Aquibium oceanicum: one gene and its partner. The protein of the gene in region 1 interacts with the protein of each later gene in a pairwise test. Links are inferred from orthologs where the notes say so. Each region holds a gene or a part of one and is shown in the gene's direction. Other genes may lie near its edges. The genes, in order: gyrB and gyrA.

The links.
Region 2: the proteins of gyrB (region 1) and gyrA interact in binary tests that used the Escherichia coli proteins (3 or more experiments, as listed by UniProt). The link is inferred for Aquibium oceanicum from one-to-one orthologs.

The regions. Positions count from the first base shown.
Region 1 is NZ_CP018171.1:1,182,405-1,197,766, reverse strand. What follows is about bases 5,804-8,846. They hold gyrB (DNA topoisomerase (ATP-hydrolyzing) subunit B), read left to right. Parts: upstream 5,804-6,124; coding sequence 6,125-8,569; downstream 8,570-8,846. Other genes in these bases: BSQ44_RS05955 (nucleotidyltransferase family protein), read right to left, coding at 8,746-8,846; BSQ44_RS05965 (cytochrome P450), read right to left, coding at 5,804-5,879. In the rest of the region: BSQ44_RS05990 (protein adenylyltransferase SelO), read left to right, coding at 1-556; rsmI (16S rRNA (cytidine(1402)-2'-O)-methyltransferase), read left to right, coding at 618-1,538; BSQ44_RS05980 (YraN family protein), read left to right, coding at 1,528-1,905; BSQ44_RS05975 (cyclase family protein), read left to right, coding at 1,980-2,810; BSQ44_RS05970 (GMC family oxidoreductase), read left to right, coding at 2,889-4,496; more of BSQ44_RS05965, read right to left, coding at 4,503-5,803; more of BSQ44_RS05955, read right to left, coding at 8,847-9,879; BSQ44_RS05950 (potassium channel family protein), read right to left, coding at 10,104-10,955; BSQ44_RS05945 (class II aldolase and adducin N-terminal domain-containing protein), read right to left, coding at 11,231-11,998; BSQ44_RS05940 (pyridoxal-phosphate-dependent aminotransferase family protein), read right to left, coding at 12,109-13,311; BSQ44_RS05935 (methyltransferase family protein), read left to right, coding at 13,621-14,169; urease accessory protein UreG, read right to left, coding at 14,419-15,048. UniProt on the Escherichia coli protein: DNA gyrase negatively supercoils closed circular double-stranded DNA in an ATP-dependent manner to maintain chromosomes in an underwound state.
Region 2 is NZ_CP018171.1:2,636,670-2,652,277, forward strand. Bases 12,224-15,512 are described here. They hold gyrA (DNA gyrase subunit A), read left to right. Parts: upstream 12,224-12,525; coding sequence 12,526-15,312; downstream 15,313-15,512. Other genes in these bases: BSQ44_RS13025 (fumarylacetoacetate hydrolase family protein), read left to right, coding at 12,224-12,365; BSQ44_RS27210 (hypothetical protein), read right to left, coding at 15,393-15,512. Outside these bases: iron-responsive transcriptional regulator RirA, read right to left, coding at 63-524; BSQ44_RS12965 (acyl-CoA thioesterase), read left to right, coding at 727-1,155; BSQ44_RS12970 (alpha/beta hydrolase family protein), read left to right, coding at 1,152-2,045; BSQ44_RS26330 (excalibur calcium-binding domain-containing protein), read left to right, coding at 2,130-2,462; BSQ44_RS12980 (TetR/AcrR family transcriptional regulator), read left to right, coding at 2,584-3,267; BSQ44_RS12985 (TAXI family TRAP transporter solute-binding subunit), read left to right, coding at 3,291-4,223; BSQ44_RS12990 (TRAP transporter permease), read left to right, coding at 4,245-6,191; BSQ44_RS12995 (amidohydrolase family protein), read left to right, coding at 6,188-7,066; BSQ44_RS13000 (catechol 2,3-dioxygenase), read left to right, coding at 7,063-8,046; BSQ44_RS13005 (PIG-L deacetylase family protein), read left to right, coding at 8,043-8,780; BSQ44_RS13010 (4-carboxy-4-hydroxy-2-oxoadipate aldolase/oxaloacetate decarboxylase), read left to right, coding at 8,777-9,448; BSQ44_RS13015 (4-oxalomesaconate tautomerase), read left to right, coding at 9,441-10,499; BSQ44_RS13020 (NAD(P)-dependent oxidoreductase), read left to right, coding at 10,513-11,403; more of BSQ44_RS13025, read left to right, coding at 11,400-12,223; more of BSQ44_RS27210, read right to left, coding at 15,513-15,533. UniProt on the Escherichia coli protein: A type II topoisomerase that negatively supercoils closed circular double-stranded (ds) DNA in an ATP-dependent manner to maintain chromosomes in an underwound state.

The DNA.
Region 1 (15,362 bases):
GCCGCTGCTTCACGAAGACCCGGACGAGGCTCTGAAGATAGCGGAAGGTGCGCTGAAGACATTCAAAGAGCACTACGAGCCGGTCTTCCACGGCGGCCTGCGCGACAAGCTCGGTCTGGCGACTGAGGCGGACGAGGACACCCAGCTGATCAGCGACCTCTTCGCCCTGATGGCCAGCCAGAAGACCGACTTCACCCTCACCTTCCGCGGCCTCGGCGGCGAACTGGACGGCGAAGGCGACGGCGCGCGGATGCTGTTTTCCGACCCGGCAGCGTTCGACCAGTGGGCTGAGCGCTGGCATGCGCGCATCGCGCGCGAGCCGCAGCACGATGCCGGGCGGCTGGAGCGGATGCGCGCGGCGAACCCCAAGTATATCCCGCGCAACCACCGCATCGAGGAGGCGATCCGCGCGGCCGAGGACCACGGCGACTTCGCCCCCTTCGAGGAACTGGTGGCGGTGCTCGCGAAGCCGTTCGATGAGCAGCCGGACAAGGCCCGCTACGCCGCGCCGCCGGAAGCGCACGAGCTCGTACTGCGTACATTCTGCGGCACCTGAGGCGCCGGCCTGGGGCGATTGCCGCTTTGCGCGATCGGACATCGGCTGTAGGTGTGGCTGCATGGCAGAATTGCGCACCGAACCCGCCGCCAGGCGCAGTTTCCTGATCGACGGACATGAAATTCCGGCCCGGCCGCTGGAGCCGGCGCTCTATATCGTCTCCACCCCGATCGGGAACCTCTCCGACATCACCGTGCGCGCGCTGGAGACGCTTGCCGCGGCCGACGTGATCGCCTGCGAGGACACGCGCGTCACCCGCGTGCTGCTCGATCGCTACGGCATCCGCCGCAAGCTCGCCCCCTACCACGAGCACAATGCGGCGAGCGCGGGGCCGCGCCTGCTCGCCGATCTCGCGGAGGGCAAAGCGGTCGCGCTGGTCTCCGACGCCGGCACGCCGCTCGTTTCCGATCCGGGCTACCGGCTGGTCGGCGAGGCGGTGGCAGCCGGCATCCGCGTCGTGCCCATTCCCGGTGCCTCGGCCGTGCTCGCCGCGCTGACCGCCAGCACCTTACCGTCCGACGCTTTCCTGTTCGCCGGTTTCCTGCCGGTGAAGGACGGGCAGCGCCGCACCCGGCTGGAGGCGCTGAAGGCGATGCCGGCCACGCTCGTCTTCTACGAATCCCCGCATCGCCTGCCCGAAAGCCTGGCCGCCATGCGCGACGCACTCGGCGCGGACCGCCAGGCGGCCATCGCGCGAGAACTGACGAAGACCTTCGAGGAATTCCGGCGCGGCAGCCTCGCCGAACTCGCGGAGCATTATGCCGAAGCGGGTTCGCCGAAGGGCGAGGTCGTCGTCTGCGTCGCACCGCCCGGCGAGGAGGAAGCGGCCAGCCCGGAGGACCTCGACCGCCTGCTCCTCTCGCTCGCCGCCGAACTCCCCGCCTCCAAGGCCGCCGGCGAGGCGGCGCGGATGACCGGCTCGCCCAAGCAGGACCTCTACCGCCGCCTCCTCGAACTCAAGGAACGCGGCGGTGACGGCTGACGCGCGCGCCAGGCGCTTCCGCGCCTACCGGAAAGGCCACTGGAGCGAGCGCGCCGCGGCCGTCGCCCTGATGGTGAAAGGCTACCGCATCGTCGCACGCCGCCATCGCACAAAGCTCGGCGAGATCGACCTCATCGCCCGCAAGGGCGACCTCGTCGCCATCGTCGAAGTGAAGGCGCGGCGCACGCTGGCGGAAGCGATGGAAGCCATCGGCGGCCAGTCCGAGCGCCGGATCGAGGCGGCGGCCGATCTGTGGCTCGCCCGTCAGCCCGACTACGTCCGCCTCTCCGTCCGCTTCGATATGGTCGCCGTGCTTCCCTGGCGCTGGCCCGTACATGTCGAGAATGCCTTCCAGGGCCGCTGGTGAGGCTTGCCACCTGGCCTTTGCCGGCTCATTCTGTCGCCTGATGCGGCGAGGCAATTACCAGCGGAGTCATCGAAATGTGCCATCATTGCGTGATCGAAGGCGTCAAGAAGGACATGCTGTCGCGACGGGCCTTCTTCAGGGGAACAGTTGCCGCCGCGGGAGCCGCGGCACTCGGGGCCGCCGCCGCGCCGCAACCGCTCTTTGCCCAGCAGTCGATGCCGACGAAGGCCGAGGACCTGACCCACGAACTCTACGACACCTTCCCGACCTACTTCGGCGCGCAGCAGCTCTTCTACGACCAGAAGTTCAACCATGCCGAACACACGTTCAACCTCTTCGAGCTCAGACTGAACGAGCATACGGGCACCCACATCGACGCGCCGCTCCACTTCACGGCCGACGGCAAGTCGGTGGCCGAACTGCCGGTCGAGGACCTCGTCGCGCCGCTGGTCGTCGTCGACATCCGGCCCAAAGCCTCCGAGAACGCCGACGCACAGGTGACGCCGGACGACCTGAAGGCCTGGACGGACGCGAACGGCGACATCCCTGAAGGCGCGGTCGTCGCCATGCTGTCGGGCTGGGGCGATCACGTCGCCACCGACAAGTTCCGCAACGTCGGCGACGACGGCAAGACCATGCATTTCCCCGGCTTCCACGTCGAGGCCGCGCAGGCGCTGATGGAAGGGCCGTCCGTCAAGGCGATCGCCGTCGACACACTCTCGCTCGACTTCGGAATGTCGCCCGACTTCATCGTGCACAACACCTGGCTGCCGAGCGGGCGGTACGGCATCGAGGCCATCGCCAATCTCGACCGGCTCCCGGCCTCGGGCGCGACCATCGTCGTCGGCGCACCGAAGATCCGCGGCGGAACAGGCGGCCCCGCACGCATTTTCGCGATGGTCTGAGGGTTCAAGGCTCTGGACAAGCCCCGGATTTGAAGCTTCCATCTCCCGGTCGCACGAGGCTGCGTCCGGGAGGGGACCATGTCATTCGACTATGTGATCGCCGGCGGCGGCTCCGCCGGCGCTACCTTGGCGGCCCGGCTGTCGGAGGATCCGTCGATCAGCGTCTGCCTGCTGGAAGCAGGCGGCGAGGGCCGCGATCTCCTGATCCGCGTTCCGGTCGGCATAGCCGCGATGCTCCCCGGGCGGCCGAAAATCAACAACTGGGCCTTCCAGACCGAGCCGCAGCCGGGCCTCGATGGCCGCCGCGGCTACCAGCCGCGCGGACGTGCGCTCGGCGGCTCGAGCGCGATCAACGCCATGCTCTACGTCCGGGGCCATCCGTCCGACTATGACGACTGGGCCCAGGGCGGCTGCGCTGGCTGGTCGTGGAAAGACGTGCTTCCCTATTTCCGCAAGGCGGAAGGCAATCAACGCGGCGGAGACCCACTGCACGGGGCCGACGGTCCGCTCCAGGTCCGCGACCAGGCGAGCCCGCGGCCGCTCGCGCACGCCTTCATCGAAGCCTGCGCGCAGCACCAGATCCGTCGAAACGACGACTTCAATGGACCCGATCAGGAAGGCGCCGGCCTCTACCAGGTCACGCAGTTCCACGACGGCATCCGCAACGGCGAACGCTGCTCGGCGGCGGCGGCCTACCTGCAACCGGCCATGCAACGCAAGAACCTCACGGTGGTGACCGGCGCGCATGCGACGCGCATCACGTTCGAAGGTAGACGCGCCACCGGCGTAAATTATCGCCGCGGCAGCACGGAGCAACTTGCCGAGGCAAGGCGCGAGGTGATTCTCTCGGCCGGCGCCTTCGGCTCGCCGCAACTTCTCATGCTGTCGGGGATAGGAGATCCGGAGGAACTACGCGCCCAAGGCATCGACGTGCGTCATGCGCTTCCCGGCGTGGGCCGAAACCTCCAGGACCATCTCGATTTCATCCTGTCGTGGAAGACGAAGCACACCGACTGTTTCGGCATTGGTCCGCGCGGCGCTTGGGCCATGGTGCGCCATGCCCTGCAATGGCGCCGCGACGGCACGGGCATGCTGGCCTCGCCGATCGCGGAAGCCGGCGCCTTCGTCAAATCCTCGCCGGAAGCGGAGCGACCCGACCTGCAGATGCACTTTTGCATCGGCATCGTCGACGACCACACCCGCAGGATCCACCTCGGCTTCGGCTATTCCTGCCACGTCTGCGTGCTGAGGCCGCATTCGCGCGGGACCGTCGGGCTGTCGAGCGCCGATCCCCAAGCGCCGCCGCGCATCGACCCTGCCTATCTCGCCGATGAGCGCGACTCGGACCTGCTGCTTCGAGGCGCCCGGCTGATGCGCGACATCCTCGCCGCCCCGGCCTTCGCGCCATACCGGCACAAGGAGATCCACACCGAAGGCGTGGAGACCGACGCCGACCTGATGCGCCACATCCGCGCCCGCGCCGACACGATCTACCACCCCGTCGGCACCTGTCGCATGGGCGTCGACGATGAAGCGGTCGTCGATCCACTGCTGCGCGTGCGCGGGCTGGAAGGTCTGCGCGTCGTGGACGCCTCGATCATGCCGACCCTCATCGGCGGCAACACCAACGCGCCGACCATCATGATCGCCGAGAAGGCGGCCGACCTGATCCGCGCCGCGGGATGAGCACAACTACCTTCGCCGTGTCACCCGCATCGGCAAACCGCCCTCAGGCTGGGTCGTCAGCTTCTGCACCGGCCAGGGTTTCGTCTCGGCCACCGTGTCGAAACGGAAGCGCGACAGGAGGACGCCGAGCGCGATCATCGCCTCCTGCATGGCGAAGCTGGCGCCGATGCAGATCCTCGGCCCCGCTCCGAAGGGCAGGTACTGGAAGCGGTCGATCCGGTTGCGGTTATGCGGCAGGAAGCGCTCCGGCATGAAGGCTTCGGGGTTGTCCCACAGCTTGCGGTGCCGGTGCACGGTCCATGGCATCACCTGGACCTGAGCGCCCTTGCGGATGTGCAGGTCCTCGTAGAACTCGTCGGCCAGCGCCTCGCGGCTGATCGAGGCCGCCGGCGGATAGAGCCGCATCGCCTCCTCGAAGGCGGCGCGGGTCACCGGCATAGCGTCGAGCCACTTCGCCGGGTCCGCCTCGCGCGCCAGCACGGCATCGATTTCGGCCTCGACCCGTTCGCGTTCCCAGGGCGCTTCCGCCAGGCAGTAGAGCGTCCAGCCGAGAGCGCGCGCCGTGGTCTCGTGGCCGGCGCCGATGAAGGTGATGATGTTATCGGCGATCTCGTCGCGCGACAGGCCCTGCGGTCCTTCCGCCTTGAGCAGCAGCGTCAGGAAATCGTTCGGCGCACCCTCGGGATCGCACTCCAGCTTCTCCTTGCGCATCCTGGCCGTGTCGGCCACGAGCCGGCGGAAGAAGGCCATGGCGCGGGCGCCGCGGATGCGCGTGAAGCGCGGCAGCCAGTCCGGCGCACCAAGCAGGTCGAGCGGATCGACGCGGCCCATCGTCTCGAACAGGCGGTCGACCTGCTTGGCGAAGCTGCCCGGCTCCCCTGCGATCTCGCCCGAAAACAGCGTCTCTGCCAGGATGTCGTAGGTCAGCAGCGTCATGTCGCGGGCGATGTCCACCGTGCCGGTCTCGCCTTCGTAGCGCTCGGCGAAAGCCTCGGAGCGGCGTAGCATCGGTGCGGCGAAGCCGTTGATGTGGCGCGGCGTGAAGACCGGCGCCATCGCCTTGCGCGAGCGCTTCCACACCTCACCTTCTGCCGTTAGCAGTCCGTCCCGCAGGATAGGACGCAGGATCTTCTGGCGCACCCGCGCCATCTTGTAGTTCTTCGCATTGTCGACCAGCACGTGCCGGATCAGGCCCGGGTCGTTGGCGATCACCAGCGGCCCGCCCACTCCGGTCGAGATCGAGACCCATTTTTCGTTATAGGACGGCTCGCCCCACAGTTCGAGCGGGTTCCGATAGACGATCCGCAGCATCTGCAGCAGCGATGGCGGCGTGGTGCGCGGCTTCGGCGCGGGCGGAACGAAAGGGGCCGGCGTGGCGTCCATCTGGCGGATCTCCTCGGCGCCGAATATAGGGGTAGCAGGCCCTCCCACAAAGCCGTGACGACCGCGAACGGGCGGCGGCGGCGTCCATCCCCGCGAAAGCGCCACAAAGCCGGTGAAAGAACCGCCGAAATGCCCGCGAAAATTGGAAAAACGGCGCGGAAGTCCCTATATCTCATCCATGTCGGGGCGTTGATTCGCAGCCCCTTTTCAACGCTGCCGCAGCGATCTCAAGACGACAGGTTTTCATGAGCGAAACGTCCGTAGAACTTCCCGGCGCACCGGCCGAATATGGCGCGGATTCCATCAAGGTTCTCAAGGGGCTGGATGCCGTGCGCAAGCGGCCCGGCATGTACATCGGCGACACCGATGATGGCTCGGGCCTGCATCACATGGTCTACGAGGTGGTCGACAACGCCATCGACGAGGCGCTGGCCGGTCATGCGACCCGAGTGACGGTGACGCTCAACGCGGACGGTTCCTGCTCGGTGACCGACAACGGCCGCGGCATCCCGACCGATATGCACACCGAAGGCGTCTCGGCCGCCGAGGTCATCATGACGCAGCTCCACGCCGGCGGGAAGTTCGACCAGAACTCCTACAAGGTCTCCGGCGGCCTGCACGGCGTCGGCGTCTCGGTGGTCAACGCGCTGTCGGTGTGGCTGAAGATGAAGATCCGCCGCAAGGGCAAGATCCACGAGATGTCGTTCACCCACGGTGTCGCCGACGGCCCGCTCGCAGTGACCGGCGAGGCGGGCGACGAGACCGGCACCGAGATCTCGTTTATGCCGTCCTCCGAGACGTTCACCATGGTGGAGTTCGACTTCGGCACGCTGGAGCACCGGCTGCGCGAGCTGGCCTTCCTGAACTCGGGCGTGCGCATCCTCCTGACCGACCGGCGCCATGCCGACGAGAAGAAGGTCGAACTGTTCTACGAGGGCGGGCTCGAGGAATTCGTCAAGTATCTCGACCGGTCGAAGAAGCCCCTCATCGCCGATCCGATCGCCATCCGCGCGGAGCGCGACGGCATCACCGTCGAGGTCGCGATGTGGTGGAACGACAGCTACCACGAGAACGTGCTGGCCTTCACCAACAACATCCCGCAGCGCGATGGCGGCACGCATCTGGCCGGCTTCCGCGGCGCGCTGACGCGCCAGGTCACCAGCTATGCAGAGCACTCCGGCGCGCTCAAGAAGGAAAAGGTATCGCTCACCGGCGACGATTGCCGCGAAGGGCTGACGGCGGTGCTGTCGGTCAAGGTGCCGGACCCGAAATTCTCCTCCCAGACGAAGGACAAGCTCGTCTCGTCGGAGGTGCGGCCTGTTGTCGAAAGCCTCGTCAACGAGGCGCTCGGCACCTGGTTCGAGGAACATCCGGCCGAGGCCAAGGTGCTGATCGGCAAGGTGATCGAGGCGGCCGCGGCGCGCGAGGCGGCGCGCAAGGCGCGCGAGCTCACCCGACGCAAGGGCGTGCTCGATATCACCTCGCTGCCCGGCAAGCTCGCCGACTGCCAGGAGCGCGATCCGGCCAAGTCCGAAATCTTCATCGTCGAGGGCGACTCGGCCGGCGGATCGGCCAAGGGTGGCCGTTCGCGCCAGAACCAGGCGATCCTGCCGCTGCGCGGCAAGATCCTCAACGTGGAACGCGCCCGCTTCGACCGCATGCTGGGTTCCGACATGATCGGCACGCTGATCACCGCGCTCGGCACCTCGATCGGCAAGGACGAGTTCAACGCCGACAAGCTGCGCTACCACAAGATCATCATCATGACGGACGCCGACGTCGACGGCGCCCACATCCGCACCCTGCTCCTGACCTTCTTCTTCCGCCAGATGCCGGAGCTGATCGAGCGCGGGCACCTCTACATAGCCCAGCCGCCCCTCTACAAGGTGTCGCGCGGCAAGAGCTCGCAATACATCAAGGACGAGCCGGCCTTCGAGGAATACCTGATCAATTCGGGCCTCGACGAAGCCTCGCTGGAACTCGCCTCGGGCGAGGTTCGCGCCGGCCAGGATCTGCGCTCCCTCATCGACGACGCGCTCGCCGTGCGCTCGCTCGTCAACGGACTGCACACGCGCTACAGCCGCGAGGTCGTGGGGCAGGCGGCGATCGCCGGCGCACTGGACCCCGCAATCTTCCTCGACCTCGGACGCGCCAACGACATGGCCGAGCGTATCGCCGCGCGGCTCGACGCCATCGCCGAGGAGACCGAGCGCGGCTGGACCGGCCGCACCTCCACCTCGAACGAGGGACAGGGCGGCTACGTGCTCGAGCGCACCGTGCGCGGCGTCAAGGAGGCGGTCGTCCTCGACATGGGGCTCATTTCCTCGGCCGACGCCCGCGCCCTGCAGCGCTATGCGCCGCGCCTGGGCGAGATCTACGGCGAGCTTCCGACGCTGCGCCGCAAGGACAAGTCAGAGCTGATCACGGGACCGCTCCACCTGCTCGAAGGCGTCTTCGCCACCGGCCGCAAGGGCCTGTCGATGCAGCGCTACAAGGGTCTGGGCGAAATGAACGCCGAGCAGCTGTGGGAAACCACGCTCGACCCCAACGTGCGCTCGCTGCTCCAGGTGAAGGTCGCGGACGCCACCGACGCGGACTCCCTCTTCTCCCGCCTCATGGGCGACGAGGTCGAACCGCGCCGCGAGTTCATCCAGGACAACGCGCTGAGCGTCGCCAATCTGGACATCTGATCGGGCAGGGATGCGCGATGCCGCGAAGTCTTGCTTCTTCGCCCGGGATTGAATTGACCCGCCATCTCTGAAGGATAACGTTCCGGATCATGCGGTCCAGATGCTCCGGGGCAATGGTTCGCGGAGGCGGGCTCTGTACGGGACCTAGGCCTATGGGAATTCGACGCTCAATGTAATCATCGGCGCAGTTCGCTTTCCTTATCGTCGTCGTTCGCGGACCGTTTTAGTCCGTATGCCTCCGGATCGCTACCGAGATTGACGATCCCTCTCGACAGCCCGGCCGTGACGGTCGCGCGTGCGCCATCTTCGATCGAAGACAGCCCATCCAGAAGAGCCTCGCGCCACGCAGGCCAGCGGTCGCGAGCCTCCATGAAGGCATCCGCCACATCGTCTCCGCGGCGCTGCTCCATCATCGCAACGATGATCGCCGTGGCTTGGGCGACATCCTTGCGGCTCTTTGACGGTCGGTCGTCATCCATGCGGCGGCGGCTGGAGACGATCAGCTTGTGAATGGCGTAGCGTTCGGGGGAAGGCACCAGAACCGGCACGCCGGCACCGTGAAGAAGCACTCCCCGCATCGGTTGATGAATGAGGAAATCGAGAAAACGCAGCGGCTGTGCCGACGCACCGCCGAGGGCGGGCATCGCGGTGGGCTTGCCGCCGTAGTCGTCCGATCCGGTGTTAGACGTCAGGAATTCGACCTTGTAGCCGGCGCGGTTCGCGAACCGGGTCGTCTTGCGGCCATCGATCCGATCGGGAATCTCCCGGAAAGTCTCGTCCACCGCCCGCAGGGTTTCCAAGATCGGCGGCATCGCGTCTCCAACGGCTACGGAAATGGAGTGAAACTGGGCAAAGTCTGCGTCGCTGGTGACCATCGCTGTATTTGGCAGTCTGACACCGATGAGCGGCGGATAACATTGATATGCGACCGTGCCGATCAGGACGCCCCGCAAGCGAAAGAAGCCGGCCGCTGCGAGTGCCTTAATGATATCACCAGTGAGGGCTTCGGCGCGCGGAAGATAGGCTTCCCGTACCAATGTGCTCACAAGCCGGCGCCGTTCACGGTTGTCCGCCTTGAGGTCCTTGAAATTTTCTACCCGACGCGTGATCTCTTCGTCGTCGACCGGGCCGACATAAGTCCTCTTCTTGGTGCCATCCTCCGGCAGATCGAAGTACCAGTATCTCCGACCCTTCACCTCCTGAATGACGAAGCGGCCGCGAAGATCGAAATCCGATTTGAAAGTGGCATCCAGCGCCCTCTCAGCCAATTCGCTATACACCGTCTGATAGATGTGGGAGATCGGCTGCATGTGTTATCACCGCTTTCGCTTAAGTGGTAATAACCGGGATAGAAGAATTTTCAAGCGGTTGTTATTAGCATTTTCGCATAAATGGTAATAACCGGACACTTAGATGTTGATTGCAAGCCGTAGCATGCTTGGGGATCGCGAAGTCGCGATCAACCCCCGACCGGATTCGACACCTTCCATGCCTCCTGCCGGCACGAGACCGATGCCACGACGGCGTGGTGATCTCACCTGCCATCCCCCTTCACGTCGTCGCGTTCCTCCTTGCGCTGCGTCTGGATCGCGTCCGAAAACGCCGCGGCGAGGATGCCGGTGGGCATCGCGATCAGGCCGATGCCGGTGATGGCGGTGAGGCCCGCCAGTATCCGCCCCAAGGGCGTGACTGGATAAACATCTCCGTAGCCGACGGTGGTCAGCGTCGCGACCGACCACCACATGGCGCGCGGGATGCTGCCGAACCGGTCCGGCTGAGCGCTCCCCTCGATCAGATAGAGCAGGGTCGAGGAAATCAAAAGCAGGATGCCGGCGATCGTCAGGCTCATCAGCAATTCGTATTGCCGCGATTTCATCGCATCGGTGATCGCGTGGATCGCCATCGAGAAGCGGCCTAGCCGCGCCAGCCGCAGGATGCGCAGCAGCCGGAAGAGCCGCACCACGAACGCCTCGCTGCCGATGAAGACGAAGAGGCCGGGCAACAGCGCGACCAGGTCTATCAGCGCCGGCACGGAGACAATGTAGCGCAGCCGCCCGAAACGTCCCGCGTAGGCCGGCTTTTCAGGGGCGATCCATACCCGCAGGACATATTCGACGAGAAACACGATCGTGAAGAAGGCCTCGATCGTCAGGATGGCGGCGCCGCGGCGCTCCACCACGATCGGTTCGGTCTCCACCACCGCGAAGAACACCGCGAGCAGGATCAGCGCCGCCAGAACCTTGTTGACCGGCGACAGCCCCTTGTGCGGCCACGCGGCGGGCTCGAGATGCATGTGGACGCGGGCGCGCATGGTCGGCACGGAAGATCCCCCCACCACCGCCGGTGCCGCGACGCTCTCATCCCTGGAGCGTCTTTCGGCGGGCATCGTGGCACACCATTCGTAGCGCGCGTCGTGCCATCGAACAATCGCAGCCGGCGCCCGATCAGCCGGCGATCAAACATCCCGATCTGAAGGGAACACGGGCGCCGATTTCCCGTTCATTGCCCGGAGCCAGATCGCTAGAGCGAGGTCGGATGATGATCGCCACCATGTCCGTGATGATCCTGGGTGAAGAAGGCGTCGGCCTCGCCCTGCTGATCGCCGCCTCGCTCGCCGCTCTCTACTTCGGCCGCGTCTACGGCCCGGAGAGCTGACGCGCTTCAGTTCCTGTAGGCCGGCTCCTGTTCGTCGAGGATCGCCTTCAGTTCCGACAGGTGCCGCGACGCCGAGGCGACCGGGTACTCGTCCATCTGCCGCGCCACCGTGCGGGCGACCTCGTCCGGCAGCACCCGCAGCGGCTTTCCGGTCCACAGCGCCTTGATGTAGGTTTCGCAGGACCGCTCGAAATAATAGAGCCGGTCGAAGGTTTCGGCCACCGTCTCGCCGATCACCAGCACGCCGTGATTGCCCATCACCATCACCTTGACCTTCGGGTCGGAGAACAGGCTGGCGCAGCGCTCGCCCTCCTCCTCGAAGGCCAGCCCGCCATAATCCCCGTCCACGACGATGCGCTCGAAGAACATCGCCGAGTTCTGGTCGATCGGCGGCAGCGTCGAATCCGCCAGCGAAGCGAGGACGGTGGCATGGACGGAGTGGACGTGGATCGCGCAACGCGCATGCGGCACGCGCCGGTGGACCGCGCCGTGGAGGCCCCAGGCGGTCGGGTCCGGCGCGTCGGGACGCTCCATGGTGGCGGGATCGTTGGCGTCGATCAGAAGCAGATCGCTCGCCTTGATGCGCGAGAAGTGCATCATGTTGGGGTTTATCAGGAACTGCGAGCCATCCTCGTTCACCGCCAGCGAGAAATGGTTCGCCACGCCCTCGTGCATGTTAAGCCGGGCGGTCCAGCGGAAGGCGGCGGCGAGATCGACCCGCTCCTCGTAGTGCGGCAGGTTGGGTCGGCGGTCGGCAAGGGCAGTGACTGACATGGCATCCTCCGTGGTCGGCCCATCCTGATGCGACGCGGCCGCTTGTGCAAGATGTCCTGGGACGATGCTGTCCCGGCGACCTGCCGGAAGGCGTCAGCCGGCGGAAAACCTCAGGCCAGCGCCTCGGCCGCACGCGACAGCGCGCCGACGCCGTGAGGGATGCCGAGCGCGGTCATGCCCGCCTCGATCGCCCCCAGTGCGCCCAGCACCATGTGCGTGTTGACGTGCCCCATGTGGGCGATCCGCATGAAGCCGTCTGCGGCCGGATCGCCCTCCGGCGCCATGCCGAGCCCGATACCCAGCGTCACGCCGGCATTGGCCTTGGTCCATTCGCGCAGTTGCGTGGCACGCGGAGACGCCATCTTCACGGTAGTGACGGCGTGCGAGCGGAAGGCCGGATCGGCGATGTTCAGCCCGATGCCGGCGGCCTCGCCGTCACCGTCGCCCCAGGCCTCGAAGGCCGACCAGACGGCGCGCGCGAGGCGTTCGTGCCGGCTCCAGGCGGCCTCGATTCCCTCCTCGCGCACGAGCATGTCGAGCGCGGCGCGCAGGCCGTAGAGATGATGCGTCGGCGCCGTACCGCCGAAGCGCTGGTAGAACTGCTTCGCCTCGATCCGCGGCGTCCAGTCCCAGTAGGGAGTGCGCCAGCGCGCGCCGGCACTCGCCTGCCGCGCCTTTTCGTTCAGCCATACAAAGCCGAGACCGGGCGGGGTCATCATTCCCTTCTGGCTGGCGGACACCATCACGTCGACGCCCCACGCGTCCATCTCGAACCGGTCGCAGCCGAGCGAGGCGATGCAGTCCACGGCGAGCAGCGCCGGATGGCCGGCCCGGTCGATCGCCGCCCGCACCGCGGCGACGTCGTTGCGCACCGAGGTGGCGGTATCGGCGTGCGTCATCAGCACGACACTGATCCGCTCGCCCCGGTCCTCGCCCAGCGCCCGCGCCACCTCGTCGGGGTCGACCGGGCTGCGGCGCCCGAAGTCAAGCCGCTGCATCGTCACGCCGAGCGCCTCGGCCGACTGCGCCCACCCCTCGCCGAACCGGCCGGTGACGAGCGCCAGCGCATGATCGCCGGGACTGAACAGATTGGTGTTCGCCGCCTCCCAGGCGCCATGCCCGTTGGCGACGTAGATGGCGACATGATGCGTCGTGCGCGCCACCTGTTTCAGGTCCTCGCAGAGCCCCGGCATCATCTCGTGCAGTTCGCCGGTGTAGATGTCGGGCGAGGCGCGATGCATCGCGTTCAGCACCCGGTCCGGCACCACGGACGGACCCGGAATGGCGAGATACTGGCGGCCGGTAAGGTTCATTCTGCTTGTTTCCGGATGAGACTTGGCGCTGGAGAGGCGACCGTGCGTGGTTTGGCAAGCCTACTATGAGGGAATCCGGCGGGCTCCGCGAGGGGGCAAGAGGGCGTCAAGGGGAAGGCCAAGGGGTTGACGATGGCACGCGGTGGCAATCAAATGATGACGGCGCCAACCGGACTATAGCCACGGTTTCTCGCCAGCGTAGCCAGCAATTTCTCGAACGATTCAGTGGAGAGACGGGTGAATTCCGAAGACGCAGGCGATTTGTCGCGATACCAGGCTGCCCGACGTGCCATCCTCGCAGTCATCATCGTGATCGCCTTCGCGACTTTGGTCTTCGTGGGATCGCTTCACGACGAGTTGATGCATGAGTACATCGAGACGCTTGGCCTCGTGCTTATCCTGATCGGGATCGGCGGACGGCTTTGGGCGACGCTCTACATTGGCGGGCGCAAGTCGGCTGAGGTCGTGTCGACCGGGCCCTACTCCGTCAGCCGCAATCCGCTGTATGTCTTTTCCTCGATAGCGGCCGCCGGCGTCGGGGCGCAGACGGGCAGTTACGTCGTCGCCTGCCTGTTTATGGTGGTGTGTGCGGCAGCGTTCTATTTCGTGGCCCGGCGCGAGGAACGATTCCTGTCCGCGAAGCTGGGCGGCGAGTATCTTTCCTACCTGCAGCGCGTTCCGCGCTTTCTGCCCAATCCGTTGATCTATCGCGACGACGCAGAAGTGACGTTCCAGACCCGTCGGTTTCGCGTCACCTTTGTCGACGGTCTCGTCTTCCTGGCCGCGATCCCGGTGCTCGAGGCCATCGAAGAGGCCCAGGAGGTGGGTGCGATCCCGCATCTGTTCCTGCTTTTCTGAGTCTGCGCCGGAAGCTGATCGCGACGTCCGTATCTGGTCACCCATGATGAACGCGCTTCCGGTCTTGCGTCGGAGCGGTTCATGCTGCCTGTCTGAGCCAGGTTTCGAGATCGATCGGCGATCCGTCCGCGCCAAGGCGAGCGACGTGCCGGATGCTGCCGCATCACCGCATGTGCCGGGGCGACATGATGCCCGCGAGAGCCAGGCGGCACGTGCTTCCCGAACCTGCCGAAGTGAGAACCACGCTCCTCAGGCCGCCGACCTTCCCGCCTCCAAACCGCCCATCTCGACGATGAACTTCACCACCGCGTCGAGCCCCCGCCCGCGCGACAGGTCGGTGAAGCCGAAGGGCCTCGCGCCGCGCATTTTCGCCGCGTCGCGTTCCATCACGTCGAGGTCGACGTTCACGTAGGGCGCGAGGTCGCTCTTGTTGATGACGAGGAAATCCGAGCGCGTGATGCCGGGCCCGCCCTTGCGCGGGATCTCCTCGCCCTGGCACACCGAGATGACGTAGAGCGTGATGTCGGCGAGGTCGGGCGAGAAGGTCGCGGCGAGGTTGTCGCCGCCGGATTCGATGAAGACGATGTCGAGGTCGGGGAATTTCCGGTTCATCTCGGCGATCGCCTGGAGGTTGATCGAGGCATCCTCACGGATGGCCGTGTGCGGGCAGCCGCCGGTCTCCACCCCCATGATGCGCTCCTCGGGCAGCGCCTGGAGCCGCGCCAGCATCATGGCGTCTTCCTTGGTGTAGATGTCGTTCGTCACGACCGCGATGGAGAAGTGCTCGCGCATCGCCTTGCAGAGCTTTTCCGTCAGCGTCGTCTTGCCGGAGCCGACGGGTCCGCCGATGCCGATGCGAAGAGGGCCGGTGGGGTTCATGTGCGACCTCCGTCGTGGCTACTTTATCGAAACAAGGAAACGGCCTTCGCTTCCGCTCCTGGACACCGATGAGTTATGAACGAACCGCGTCCAGTCATCGCCATCTAGAATATACGGCTTCTTGAGGTCCACCATCAGAAACGACCCGCGCCCAAATATCAGTGCGAACTGAAGCAGGGCGTCGCACCAGCGAACGCCGACGATCCGTTTTCCAACCAATCCGCCAATCTCGCGCTTGATGCGGCGGTCGAGCGTCCTCTCACCATCAAGACGTACCGAACCACCCGAATGCAAGCGCCACGCTATGGTCCAGA
Region 2 (15,608 bases), 1.5 Mb from region 1 along the record:
AGTTGCTGGGTGGAGGGTCGTTATGCGGCCCGCTCCTCAGCGGTCCGCGACCGTTCTAGGCGTCAGTTGGCGATGGCGTGGCCGGTGGTGGCATCGATCTTCAGGAGATCGCGCATCATCGGCCGATCCTTGATCAGGTCGGCGATCGTGTGGCTCTCAAGGACATCAAAGAAGGCGCCGAGCGCCTGGCGCAGCGCGGCGTTGAGCGCGCAGCTGTCGATCAGCGGGCAGTCGGCGGCGTCGTTCTCGAAGCACTCCGCCATGGCGAAGCTCTCCTCGGTTACGCGCACGACGTCGAACAGCGTGATCTCGGCGGCCGGCCGGCCGAGCTTCACGCCGCCGTTGCGGCCGCGCACGGTGGTCACGAGTTCGTGTTCGACCAGCGGCTGGAGGATCTTGAACAGGAAGAGCTCCGAAACCGTATAGGCCTGCGCGATCTCGGGGATGCGGCTCAGGCGCCCGTCATTGGCCGCGCAGTACATCAGGATGCGGATCGCGTAGTTGGTCTGGCGGGTCAGCCGCATGGGACTTCCTCTTGCTGCCGTATGGCTCGGCGTCCTCTTTAGAAGGATTCCAGACAATGTGGTAGAGGGTAAGGCGAAAAAACATGAGACTCGTTTTCATGTTTTAGTGATCGGATTGCGCCCGCTTCGGCAGCCCGGTCTTTGCGTCAGGACGCGAACAGGCTACGAAGCGCCCGCGGCAACGGGGCCAGGAGCGGACGAGGTGAGCGAAATCCTGCAGACCTGCACGATCAAGGTGAGCTTCGGCGACTGCGACCCGGCCGGTATTGTCTACTATCCCAACCACTTCCGCTGGTTCGACGCGACGTTCCACGCGCTGCTCCAGCGCTTCGGCGGCCATGCCGCCGTGTCGCGGAAACTGGGTTCCATCGGCATTGGCCTCATCGAGGTCGGCGGCGCGTTTCGTGCGCCGGCCGAGGACGGCGACGCGCTGGTCCTGACGGCCCGCCTGGTGGAGTGGCGGGAAAAGACCCTGCGGATCGCCTACGAAGGCCGGATCGACGACCGGCTGACGGTGGAAGGCTTCGAGGTGCGCGGTCTGTTCATTCGCGAAGACGGCCAGCTGCGGGCCGGTCGGATGGCACCACTCAGGGAGATGCTCGAAGCGGGGGCAGGGACGGCGGACGCATGACGCCCGCCGCGCTTCGGCAGTTGCTTCGTGTTCCCGAACGGCCAGTTGTGACGGAACGGGTCATCGTGCGCGCCGTCGAGGACGCCGACGGGATCGCGACCGAAACCCTGACCCTTGACCTCGGCGACGGCCGCCGCGCCCGCGCCTTCGTGACGCGTCCGTCCGAGCCGGCGGGGCGCCGGCCGGCGGTACTCTACTGCCATGCACATGGCGCCCGGTATGAAATCGGTGCGTCGGAGCTTACCGATGGTAGGCCGAGCCTTCTCGGGCCTTACGGGCCGTTGCTCGCACGGCGCGGTTTCGTCACGCTCTGCCTGGACATGCCGGCGTTCGGCGAGCGCGCGGACGAGAAGGAAGACGCGCTTTCGAAGGCGCTACTCTGGCAGGGCAGGACCCTCATGGGCGAGATGCTCGCCGATCTTCTCGCGGGTTTCGACTATCTGTCGTCGCGCGCCGACGTCGATCCGGACCGCATCGCGGCCTTCGGGCTGTCGATGGGCGCCACGCATGCCTATTTCCTCGGCGCAATCGAGCCGCGCATCGCCCGCGTTGCGCATCTTTGCTGCTTCGCCGACCTCGCGACGCTGATCGAAACCGGCGCCCACGACCTGCATGGGCATTACATGACAATTCCGGGCCTTCTGGCGCAGACCTCGTTCGGCCGCATCGCCGGCATGATCGCCCCGCGGCCGCAACTGATCTGCACCGGAGCGAAGGACCCGCTGACCCCGCCCGCGGCGGTCGAGAAAGCCTTGGCAGAGTGCCAGCCCGCGTACCGGGCGGCTGGCGCGGAAGCAGGTCTGCGGCATGTTTCTGAGCCCGACACCGGGCATGTGGAAACCCCCGCCATGCGTGAGGCGGTGCTGGCATTCCTGGACGGCATGCGCTGACACGCAATCTCGCAGAGCGGTTTGATTAAGATTCGAACCTCGGTGCCAAGCTGCCCTTAGGACATCGCGTGTAAGTTGTCGCGCATGAGCAAGACACGTCCTTACCGAGCAGCTGCGCGCCGGGCCCGTCCGGATCGCTCAAGCACGCTGGATCCACACAAGTCGCTCTCCATCCTGCGCAAGGTCGGCTTCGCGGGAGTTTTCGCGGCGATTGGGCTCACGAGCTTTGTGGGGCCAGGTCTCGGATCGCTGCTGACGAGTTTTTCGGGACCCGCTTATTCCGGCCCGCCGCCCCGAAACTGCGCGGAAGCGCGGGCGCGCGGGATCGCGCCCATGACGCGCTGGCACCCGGCCTATTCGGCACATCTCGACCGCGACGGCGACGGCATTGCATGCGAGCCCTACTACGGGCGGTAGCCCCGCCACGGCCAACCCGCTGAACACGCGCGCTTTTTTCTTGTACGACTGTACAAATGTCGTGGACATGTGGCCATCAAGCCGCTAGAAACCCCTCCGTGAGGGAGGGCGCGAAACCAGCATGCCGAGAGCCGCACGGGAAACCGATTCCAGGACCGCGATCCTCGACGCGGCGGAAGAGCTGTTTTCGGAGCGCGGGTTCGGCGCGGTGGCGCTACGCGAGATCGCCCGCGCCGCCGGGCTGAACGTCGGCAGCCTGACCTACCATTTCGGCGACAAGGCCGGCATTCTGGAAGCCATTTACAAGCGCCACACCAGTCCGATGAACGCGCGCCGGCTGGAACTGATCGGCGAGGCCAAGCGCATCGAGGATCGCGACCAGCGCCTTATGGCGATCCTGCGCGCCTATGTGCTGCCAGCCTTTTCATCGTCGGACGATCTCGTTGGCGGCGGCACGCGCTTCACGCGCATGCGCGCCATCCTGTCGGCGGAGGGCAACGCCCAGGCGCGCAAGATCATCGCCGACGCGTTCGACGACACTACCCGGGCCTTCATCGACGCGATCGCCGACTGCGTCAGCGGGGCTTCGCGCGAAGACATCGTCTGGCGGAGCCAGTTCCTGCTCGGCTCGCTCTACTACACGCTGATCAACCCGGAGCGCATTTCGCGCCTGTCCGACAGCAAGACCGACGGCGCCGACCACGACGAGGCGATCCGCCAGATCGTGCTGTCGAGCCACGCGAGTTTCCGGGCGCTCGCCCGGACATCCGCCACGCCTGCGGGCGAACTTGAGCATTCCGCATGACCAACTCAAAGGGAGGTAAAATCATGAGAATTTCCATCGGATTGAAGGCGACCGCGGTCGCACTTTCGCTGGCGGCGACGCCGGCGCTTGCGCAGGAGCGCGTCGCGATCGGCACCGGCGGCACCGGCGGCCTGTTCTACGTGATCGGCGCCGGCATGGCCGACATTTTGAACAAGCACATGGAAAACACCACCGCGCGGGCCGAGGTCACCGGCGCGTCGGTGGAAAACATCCGCCGCGTGGCGGCGGACCAGATGACGTTCGGCTTCTCCTCGTCCTCGACGCTCTACGAGGCGAAGAACGGCATGGGCCCGTTCGACGGCGACGCGCAGCCGGTGGCGGCCATGGCCTATCTCTATCCCGCCGTCCTGCAGATCGCGACTGTCGCCGACACCGGCATCGCCTCGCTCGAGGATCTCGCCGGCAAGAAGGTCAATCTCGGACCTCCCGGCAGCAACGCCGCCGTGCTGGCGCAGCGTCTGCTCGAAGCCTACGGCGTGTTCGATGCCGGCAACGCGCAGTTCCTGTCCTACACGGAAGGCACCAACGCGCTGATGAACGGCACGGTCGACGCCACCGTGGTGCTCGCCGGCGCTCCGACCGCCGCGCTGATCGATCTCGACGCCCAGCGCGACATGGTGCTCCTGCCGCTCGATGAGCAGAAGGTGGCGGGCCTGTTCGAGGAGTACCCGTTCTATCAGCCCTACGAAATCCCGGCCGGCACCTATCCGGACCAGAAGGAGGGCGTGATGGTCATCAACGACCCGGCGACGCTCTTCACCAGTGAAGGTGCCGACGAGGGGCTGGTCAACACGATCACCAAGACGATCTTCGAGCACCTGGACGAACTTGGCGAGGTCCATCCGCAGGCCAAGGCCATCGCGCTCGACACGGCGACCAAGACGCCGATCGACCTGCATGCTGGCGCCAAGGCCTATTTCGACACGGCCAAGTAGGCTCGGCGGAACAGGGATCGCATGACCTCGATCACCGACAGGATCCGGCTCGACCGTGCGGCGGACCGAGGCGAAGGGGAGGCGGCCATCGTGTCGCTCCTCTTCGCAGTCCTCGCCGTGGCGGTCACGGCGCTCGTCATCTACGGCGCCTATTTCGGGCTGATCACAGCGCTGATCCTGCGCTCCTTGTTCTATTCGCTCGTTTCGGCGGGCGGGCTTCTGCTCGTCGGCCTCAATGCCCGCGCCGGCTGGACGCGCATGCTGTGCTACGCGCTGGTACCGGTCGCGCTGGTACCGGGCTTCCACCTCTGGCAGTCCTACGTCGACATCATTATGCGCGGCGCGATGGCCACCCCGCCCGATCTCTGGATCTTCGTCGGGGTCATGGCCGTGCTCCTGGTGCTGGTGCGCATGGCGCTCGGCTGGGCTCTCGTGATCCTGGTCGGCGTAGCACTCGCCTACGCCTGGTTCGGCTACCTGATCCCCGGCCAGTACGGCCATGGCGGCTATGATCTGAGGCGGCTCGCCTCCACGCTGATGCTCTCCACCGAGGGCATCTACGGCCTGCCGATGGGGGTGGCCGTCGAATACATCTTCCTTTTTGCCCTGCTTGGGACGCTGCTGATGAAGATCGGCACCGGCGAGGTCTTCGTCGACATCGCGCGCGGGCTGACCGGTCGCATGCAGGGTGGGCCGGGCCTCTCGGCCGCGCTGTCGAGCGCCATGCTCGGCACCATCAACGGCAGCGCTGTCGCCAATGTCGTCACCACCGGCACCTTCACCATCCCCTTGATGAAGCGGGTCGGCTATTCGCCGACGCTCGCTGGCGCCATCGAGGCGGCGGCATCCTCGGCCGGGCAGATCCTGCCGCCGGTGATGGGCGCGGCCGCTTTCCTGATGGCCGAGATCATCGGGGTTCCTTATTCGCAAATCGCGCTCGCTGCCCTGGTGCCGGGGCTTCTTTACGTCGTCGCCCTGATGGTGGCGGTGCGGCTGGAGGCCGGGCGTCTGGGGCTCGAGCGTGATACCGACGCCGGACTGGCGCTGCTGCGCGAGACGCTCGTGAAACGCGGCTATCTGTTGCTGCCGCTCGCCGGTCTCATCGTCTTCCTGATCATGGGTTACACGCCGACGCGCGCCGCCGTCATCTGCATTGTGCTCGGTCTCCTTATCTCGCCCTTCAACAGGCTGACCCGCGTTGGCCCCGTCGATCTCGTGGTCGTGTGCCGCGACACGCTGGTGGCGACGATGCCCATCGTGGCGGCGGTGGCGGCGGCAGGCGCGGTGATCGGCGTGCTCAACCTGTCCGGCCTCGGGCTCATGCTGTCGGGCCTCATCGTGGATCTCGGCGGCCAGAACGTCTGGGCGATCCTAGTCCTGACGGCGCTCGCCTCCTTCGTGCTCGGCATGGGACTACCGACCTCGGCGGCCTACCTGCTGCTCGCCGTGCTCGTCGCGCCCGCGCTGACCCGGCTCGGCCTGCCGCCGATCGTCGCGCACATGTTCATCTTCTACTACGGCCTCGTCTCGGCGATCACGCCGCCGGTGGCGCTCGCGGCCTACGCGGCGGCAAGCATCTCGGGCGGAGATGCCAACAAGACGGCCTTCGAGTCCGTACGGCTCGGCTTCGTGAAGCTTCTCGTGCCGTTCCTCTTCGTCACAATGCCGGGACTTCTGATGATAGGCTCGCCGCCCGAGATCGTCCTGTCAGGGGTGCTCGCCACGATCGGCGTCGTCGGCCTGACGATCGCCTTCGCCGGCTGGCTCGGGCGCCCGCTCGCCGCCGGGGAACGGCTCATGATGGCTGCCGCCGCGCTCCTGGTCATCTGGCCGACCGCCGTGACGGCGGCCGATCCTGCAACACTCCTGGCGCGAGTCATCGGCTGTGCCGCCCTTGGGGTCCTCGCTTGGCGTGCCATGACTTCGGGCGGCGCGGTCGCCGCCGTCAACCGACCGAGAGTTTCATGATGTCTGACGCCTTGCCCTATCACCCGTCGCCGAAGAAGCCGGACGTCGTGCTGCCCGCCGGCGCCTGCGACGCGCATTGCCATATCTTCGGGCCGGCGGCCGAGTTCCCGTTCGCTCCCGAGCGTAACTACACGCCCGTCGATGCGCCGAAGGCCAAGCTCTTCGCGCTGCACTGCCTGCTCGGCATCGAACGCGCCGTCATCGTCCAGGCGAGCTGCCACGGTACCGACAACACGGCAATGATCGACGCGATCGCGGCAGCGGCCGGGCGCTACCGCGGTATCGCGATGGTAAAACAGGATGTGACTGATGCCGAACTCGCCGCGCTGCACGAAGGCGGCGTGCGCGGCGTGCGCTTCAATTTTGTTACGCACCTCGGACAGGATGCCGACCTCGACGCGGTACGTACGGTGATCGGCAAGGTAAAGCCCCTCGGCTGGCACGCGGTGATCCATTTCGAGGCCGACCGTCTGGAGAAGCTTGCGCCGATCCTGAAGGAACTGCCGATCACCATGGTGATCGACCACATGGGCCGGGTCGATGCCAGCCTCGGCGTGGACCAGCCGGCGTTCCGCATGCTGGTCGACCTCATGGAGGACGAACGCTTCTGGGTGAAGGTCTGCGGCTCCGAGCGCGTGTCGCGCGCCGGCCCTCCCTTCCACGATGCCGTGCCGTTTGCCCGGATGCTGGTGGATCTTTTCCCCGATAGGGTGCTGTGGGGCACGGACTGGCCGCATCCCAACATCAAGAAGCACATGCCGGACGACGGCGCGCTGGTGGACCTGCTTGCGCTCATCGCGCCGGAGGAGGACAAACTGCGCCGCCTGCTGGTCGACAACCCGACACGGCTCTACTGGCCCGAGGAGAGGACATGAACCAAGCCGAACCCTGTTTCGACGTCGCCCATCTCGGGCACGTGGAACTCCTCACCGACAAGCCCGAGGAGAGTCTGGACTTCTTCGTCAACGTCTATGGCCTGACCGAGAGCGGGCGCGACGGCGATTCGGTCTATCTGCGCGCCTGGGACGATTACGAGTTCCATTCGCTCAAGCTAACTGCCTCGAACACCACGGGCATGGCCCACTGCGGCTACCGTACAGCTTCCGAAGCGGCTTTGCAGCGCCGTGTGGCCGTCATCGAGAAGATGGGGCTGGGTATCGGCTGGACCGACGGCGACCTCGGCCACGGCCGCAGCTACCGCTTCAACAGCCCGGACGGCCACGTGTTCGAACTCTACTGGGACACCAACAAGTACGAGGCGCCCGCGGGCGAGAAGCCGGCGCTGAAGAACACCGCACAGCGCTACCACGGCCGCGGCGCGGCGCCGCGCCGCATCGACCATTTTAACCTGCTCGCCTCCGACGTTTCGAAGATCCGCGACTTCATGGTGGAGGCGATGGGCAGCCGCGTCACCGAGATGATCCAGCTCGACAATGGCCGCATCGGCGGCTGCTGGTTCACGGTCAACAACAAGGGCTACGACATGGCCTGTACGGAGGACCATTCGGGCTCGAAGGGCCGTTTTCACCACCTGACCTACGCCGCCGACCATCGCGACGACATCCTGCGCGCTGCGGACGTCTTCCTGGAGAACGGCGTCTTTATCGAGACAGGGCCACACAAGCACGCCATCCAGGGCACCTTCTTCCTCTACGTCTATGAGCCCGCCGGCAACCGCGTCGAGATTGCCAATGCCGGCGCACGGCTGATCCTCGATCCCGACTGGAAGCCGGTCTTGTGGACCGAGCAGGAGCGGAAGAAGGGCCAGGCCTGGGGCCTGAAGACCATCGAGAGCTTTCACACGCACGGCACGCCGCCCGTAGCGGCCGCCTCGAACCATGGAGACCGCAAATGACTGCAGGAACCGCGCTGGTCGTCAGCGCGCATTCGGCCGATTTCGTCTGGCGCGCGGGCGGCGCCATCGCGCTCCACGCCGGAGAGGGGATGGACGTGACGGTGGTCTGCCTCTCCTACGGCGAGCGCGGCGAGAGCGCCAAGCTCTGGCGCCAAGACGGCATGACGCTCGACCGGGTCAAGAGCGAGCGCCGGAAGGAGGCGGAAAACGCTGCGAAGGCGCTCGGCGTGGCCGACGTCCAGTTCTGGGACCTGGGCGACTATCCGATCGAACTTTCGCAGGCGTCTTTGTTCCGGCTGTCGGACCTGTTCCGAAAAATCCGCCCGAGCTTCATGCTGACGCACTCCCGAGAGGACCCCTACAATCGCGACCATCCGCTGGTCAGCCAGTTCGCGCAGGAGGCGCGCATCGTGGCGCAGGCGCACGGGCACGAGCCGGACGTGAAGGTGATCGGCGCCCCGCCGGTCATGCTGTTCGAGCCGCACCAGCCCGAACAATGCCGCTGGATGCCGAACACGCTGCTCGACATCACGCCGGTGTGGGACAAGAAGCTCGCGGCGATCAAGTGCATGGCCGGCCAGGAGCATCTTTGGGAATATTATACCCGCGTCGCCCTGCAGCGCGGCGCGCAGGCGGCCCGCAACTCCGACAAGAAGATAACCTACGGCGAGGCCTACGAGGCGGTGTTCCCGCACGTGCTAGAGACGCTGGTGCCGACGGAGGGGAGGGGATGAGCGTCGTTGTTCAGAACATCGAAAGAGCCGCCGGCGAGACCATCGACGGTCTCGGCGAATGCGGCGTCGCCACGGTGCACGAGGCCATGGGCCGCAAGGGCCTGATGCGCGCCTTCATGCGGCCGATCTATTCCGGTGCCCGTATTGCCGGTTCTGCGGTGACGGTGTCGATCGCGCCGGGCGACAACTGGATGATCCACGTCGCAGTGGAGCAGTGCCGGGACGGCGACATCCTCGTGGTCGCGCCGACCAGTCTGTGCGAGGACGGCTATTTCGGCGAACTGCTGGCGCGCTCGCTGATGTACCGCAAGGTGAGGGGCCTTATCATCGAGGCAGGCGTGCGCGACGTGCGCGACCTGACCGAAATCGGCTTCCCGGTCTGGTCGAAAGCGGTCTTCGCACAAGGCACGGTCAAGGAGACGCTGGGGTCGGTCAACGTTCCGGTCGTCTGTGCCGGTGCGGCGGTCAATCCCGGCGACATCATCGTGGCCGACGACGACGGCGTCTGCGTCGTTCCGCAGGCGGAAGCCGAGACGGCGCTGACGGCGAGCCGGGCCCGCGAAGCCAAGGAGGCCGAGACGCGCAAGCGGCTGATGGCGGGCGAACTCGGGCTCGACATCTACGGCATGCGCGACAAGCTCGCGGCAAAGGGGCTGAAATATGTCTGATGGCGTGCGCTGCATGTGGATGCGCGGCGGCACCTCGAAGGGCGGCTATTTCCTTGCAGACGACCTGCCGTCCGACACCGCGGCACGCGACGCCTTTCTGCTCGGCGTCATGGGCTCGCCCGACCCGCGCCAGATCGACGGCATGGGCGGGGCCGACCCGCTGACTTCCAAGGTCGCGGTGGTACGGAAGTCTGCTCGCGACGGCGTGGATGTCGACTACCTCTTCCTGCAGGTCTTCGTCGACAAGCCGATCGTCACCGACGCGCAGAACTGTGGCAACATCCTCGCGGGCGTCGGCCCCTTCGCGATCGAGCGCGGGCTGGTCAAAGCGCGCGATGGCGAGACGCCCGTGCGCATCTTCATGGAAAACACCGGCCAGATCGCCGTCGCGACCGTTTCGACGCCAGGCGGAATGGTGAGCTATAAGGGCGATGCGCGCATCGACGGCGTGCCGGGTACGAGCGCGGCGGTACCAATCGAGTTCGAGGACACGGCCGGCTCCTCCTGCGGCGCGCTGCTGCCCACCGGCAACGCTGTCGACGTGATCGACGGCGTCGAAGTGACGATGATCGACAACGGCATGCCCTGCGTGGTCATGCGTGCTGCCGACATGGGCATTTCGGGAGACGAGACCCCAAAGGAACTCGAAGGCAACGCGGAGCTTCGGGCGAAGCTCGAGGCGATCCGGCTCAAGGCCGGGCCGCTAATGAACCTGGGCGACGTCGAGAAGAAATCCGTGCCTAAGATGACCATGGTCGCGCCCGCGAAGAACGGCGGCGCGATCTCGACGCGCACCTTCATCCCGCATTCCTGCCACTCCTCGATAGGCGTGCTCGGCGCCGTCAGTGTCGCAACGGCCTGCCTCCTGCCGGGATCGCCCGCGGCGGAAATCGCGTCCGTGGGCGAAGGCGATCGCCGCTCCCTCTCCATCGAGCATCCGACCGGCGAGATGACAGTCGTGGCGACACTTGGCGCCGACGGGGCGGTGAAGAGCGCCGCGATCCTGCGCACCGCGCGCAAACTCTTCGACGGAACCGTGTTCGCGGACTGAACGGGGCCAGCCAATGCACATCGGGTTCATCGGTTTCGGGGAAGCGGCGCGCGCCTTCCAGGAAAGTCTGGCCGCCACCAGGGAGGATCACTCCTTCTCGGCCTATGACGTTCTTCTCGACCGTGAAGGCCCGGACGGCGCTTGCGCCCGTGCCATGCGGGAGCGCGACGTCGCGGCGGCGACCGCCTCTGGCGGCATGCCCGGCGCCGACTGGATCGTCAGCGCCGTCACCGCCGACCAGAGCCTGGAGGCGGCGAAGACGGCCTGCAAATGGCTGCGCGCCGGCCAGACGTTCTTCGACATCAACTCCGTCTCGCCAGACCGCAAGCGCGAGACCTCCGCGAAGGTGAATGCCACGGGCGCCGCCTATGTCGACATGGCGGTGATGGCGCCGGTGCATCCGAAGGGCCATCGCACGAAGGTGCTCCTTGCCGGCCCCGTGGCAGCCGAAACTGCCGAGCGGCTGAGCGCCCTGGGCTTCTCCTTTGAGAGCGTCGGGCCGGAGCCGGGATCGGCCACCGCTATCAAGATGGTGCGCAGCCTGTTCGTGAAGGGGCTGGAGGCGATCACCGTCGAGGCGCTGCTCGCCGCGCAGGCCTCCGGGTGCCTGGATTACATCATGGGCTCACTGTCGGGGTCTTATCCCGGCCTCGGCTGGCCGGACTTCGCGCGCTACGAGTTCGAGCGCACGCTGAAGCACGGCAAACGACGCGCCGCCGAGATGCGCGAAAGCGCCGCCACCTTGCGCGCGCTCGGGCTGCATGGCGACCTTGCCGATGCCATCGCCGAAGTGCAGGAAAAGATGGGAGGGCTCGCGGCTGAGCCAAACTTCTCGGGCGGGCTTGCGGATCTGTCGTCTCTCGTCCAGGCGAGACAGGGACGTTGCGAAAGAGGACGCGGATGAAACTTACCACTCTTCCGAACGGTACGCCCGACGGTCGCCTGCACATCGTCAGTCGCGACCACCGGCGCTGCCAGCCCGCGCGGTCCGTCACGACGCTGCAGGCCGCGCTGGAGGACTGGGACGCGCTCGAGCCTCTGCTCTCGGCGGAATACGAGGCCGTGAACGCCGGCGCCGGCGAACCCTTCGATCCCGCAGGAACACTGGCCCCGCTGCCGCGCGCCTGGCAGTGGCTCGACGGCTCGGCCTTCAAGAGCCACGGTCGCCTGATGCAGAAGGTGTTCAAGCTGCCGCCGGTCGATACCGGCGGGCGGCCGCTGATGTACCAAGGTGTAAGCGACCGCTTCTATGGTCCTGCAGACGATATCCGCCTCCCTTCGGAGGAGGACGGCATCGACTTCGAAGGCGAGTTCGGGATCATCACGGATGCCGTACCGATGGGCGCATCCGCCGCCGATGCACGCACGCACATCAAGCTCCTCGTCCAGATCAACGACTGGAGCCTGCGCAAAGTGGCGCCGATCGAGATGAAGACCGGCTTCGGCTGGATCCAGGCGAAACCGGCGAGTTCGATGGCGCCGGTGGCGGTGACGCCGGACGAACTTGGTCGATACTGGCGCGATGCGCGGGCCGACCTGACGCTCGATGTGCATTGGAACGGAGACCGCTTCGGCGCCGCCAACGGCTATGCGATGGGTGTGGGGTTCGACGAACTCGTGGCGCACGCCGCCTACTCGCGCGATCTCGTCGCCGGGACCGTGGTCGGTTCCGGTACCGTTTCCAACGAGAACTTCCGCGAGGTCGGTTCTTCATGCATTGCGGAGCGCCGCGGCATCGAAACGATCGACCTCGGCGAGCCGAAGACAGGCTTCATGCGCTTTGGCGATCGGGTCCGGATGGAGTCGAGACATCCGGACGGGACCCCGCTCTTCGGAGCGATCGACCAGAAAGTGGTGAGGGCCTGACCGCAGCGGGATCCGCTACCGGTTAGGGCATTATCCTAACCTCGGCATCACCATGTATTTCTGCACAGCATAGGCGCAGGCGACATCCCTGCGCGTTTGGAAAAACCGGGCCGCCGTCCTATATAACGCCCAGTGATTCCATTGACGATCGTGATCCAGTTTGGCTGAGCTTACACCCCCACGCGGGTCCGATGGCGGACCCAATGGCATAGAGCCGATTTCCATCATCGAGGAGATGCAGCGCTCCTATCTCGACTACGCCATGAGCGTGATCGTGAGCCGGGCGCTGCCGGACGTGCGCGACGGGCTGAAGCCAGTGCACCGGCGTATTCTCTACGCCGCGCACGAGAGCGGCTATCACTGGAACCGCAAGCACGTGAAGTCGGCGCGCCCGGTCTCAGACGTGATGGGTAAATACCATCCGCACGGCGACGCCTCGATCTACGACGCCCTCGTACGCATGGCGCAGGACTGGTCCATGCGCCTGCCGCTCATCGACGGGCAGGGCAATTTCGGCTCCATCGACGGCGATCCACCCGCGGCCATGCGCTACACCGAGGCGCGGCTGACCAAGGCGGCGCACGAGATCCTGGAGGACATCGACAAGGACACCGTCGATTTCCAGGACAACTACGACGGTTCCTCCTCCGAACCGAAGGTGCTGCCGGCGCGCTTCCCCAACCTGCTCGTCAACGGCTCGGGCGGCATCGCGGTCGGCATGGCGACCAACATCCCGCCGCACAATCTCGGCGAGGTCTGCGACGCGGCGATCGCCGTGGTCGACAATCCCGCCATCGACCTGCCGGCGCTGATGGAGATCATACCGGGACCGGATTTCCCGACCGGCGGCATCATCCTCGGCCGCGCGGGCATCTACAGCGCCTACCAGACCGGTCGCGGTTCCATCCTGATGCGCGGCAAGGTCGACATCGAACAGATCCGCGGCGGCGACCGCGAGGCGATCATCATCACCGAGGTGCCCTACCAGGTGAACAAGGCCACGATGATCGAGAAGATGGCAGAACTCGTGCGCGACAAGCGCATAGAGGGCATCTCCGACATCCGCGACGAGAGCGACCGCCAGGGTTACCGCGTCGTCATCGAACTGAAGCGGGACGCCAATGCCGAGGTCGTGCTGAACCAACTCTACCGCTACACGCCGCTGCAGACCTCGTTCGGCGCCAACATGGTCGCGCTGAACGGCGGCAAGCCGGAGCTGATGAACCTCGTCGATATCCTGAAGGCCTTCGTGTACTTCCGGGAAGACGTGGTCAGCCGGCGCACGAAGTACCTCCTGCGGAAGGCCCGCGAACGCGCCCACGTACTCGTCGGCCTTGCGATCGCGGTTGCCAACATCGACGAGGTGATCAAGCTCATTCGCGCGGCCCCCGATCCGCAGACGGCGCGCGAGCAATTGATGGAGCGGCGCTGGCCGGCTCACGACGTCGAGGCGCTGATCCGCCTGATCGACGATCCGCGCCACCGCATCAACGAGGACGGGACCTACAATCTGTCTGAGGAGCAGGCCCGTGCCATCCTCGAATTGCGTCTGCAGCGCCTGACCGCGCTTGGCCGCGACGAGATTGCCGACGAGCTGAACAAGATCGGCGAGGAGATCCGCGACTACCTCGACATCCTCGGCTCGCGCGCCCGCATCCAGCAGATCGTCAAGGACGAACTTACGGCCGTGCGCGACGAGTTCGGCACGCCTCGCCGCACCGAAATCGCTGATGGCGGCGCCGACATGGAGGACGAGGACCTCATCCAGCGCGAGGACATGGTCGTCACCGTCAGCCATTCCGGCTACATCAAGCGCGTCCCGCTGTCGCTCTACCGGGCCCAGCGGCGCGGCGGCAAAGGCCGCTCGGGCATGTCGACCAAAGACGAGGATTTCGTCACGCGGCTGTTCGTCGCCAACACGCACACACCGGTTCTCTTCTTCTCCTCGCGCGGCATCGTCTACAAGGAGAAGGTCTGGCGCCTGCCCATCGGGAATCCGCAGTCGCGCGGTAAGGCCCTGATCAACATGCTGCCGCTGGAAAAGGGCGAGCGCATCACCACCATCATGCCGCTGCCTGAGGATGAGGAGAGCTGGGGCGAGCTGGACGTCATGTTCGCCACCACGCGCGGCACCGTCCGACGCAACAAGCTGTCCGACTTCATCCAGGTGAACCGCAACGGCAAGATCGCCATGAAGCTGGAAGAGGGCGACGAGATCCTCGGCGTGGAGACCTGCACCGAGAACGACGACGTCCTGCTGACGGCCGATTCCGGTCAGTGCATTCGTTTTGCCGTCGACGACGTGCGCGTCTTCGCCGGGCGCAGTTCGGTCGGCGTGCGCGGCATCGCTATGGGCGAGAACGACCGGGCGATATCGATGACCATTCTCGAACACGTCGAGGCCACCGCTCCTCAACGTGCAGCTTACCTGAAGCGGGCGGCCCAAGAGCGTCGCGCGGCCACGGGCGAGGATGAGGAGATCGTCCTGACCAATGAGGATGTCGTCGAGGAAGCGGATCTCTCGGACGAGCTGTACGAAAAACTCAAGGCGCACGAGCAGTTCGTGCTGACCGTCACCGAATACGGCTACGGCAAGCGCTCGTCGTCCTACGACTTCCGCGTCATCGGCCGCGGCGGCAAGGGCATCCGTGCGACGGACGTATCCAAGGTGGGCGAGATCGGCCGGCTGGTGGCGGCGTTCCCTGTCTCCGACGGCGACCAGCTCATGATGGTCTCGAACGGAGGCCAAGTTATCCGGGTGCCGGTCACCGGCATCCGCTTCGCCAGCCGCGCGACCAAGGGCGTGACCATCTTCAGCACGGCCGAGGGCGAACGCGTCGTGTCGGTGGAACGCATTTCCGAGCCGCAATCGGAAGAGGAGGCGGAGGTCGTGGCGTCCGAGACGCCGGCACCTACCGAGCCTCCTTCCTCGACCGACCAACAGTAGTCACCGGTCCTGGACGACAAAACGGCCGCCCGTCTTCCGGGCGGCCGTTTGACTAATTGAACTCTGACTGGAACCTGAACTTACCGGCGCAGCCCGTCGAAAGGGTTCTTGCGCGTGACGCGAACTTCCTGTTTCTGCCGCTGTGCTTCCTCGTAGAAGCCGAAAGCCGTTGCTATCAGCATGGCGACCATCATGGCGGTTGCAAGCATCGTTATCAACATGGCGTCAATCTCCTTGCAGTTCGTAACGGACAGAAGCCGGATCGGTTTCAGGCGTCTGTGAATTTCCTGGCACAG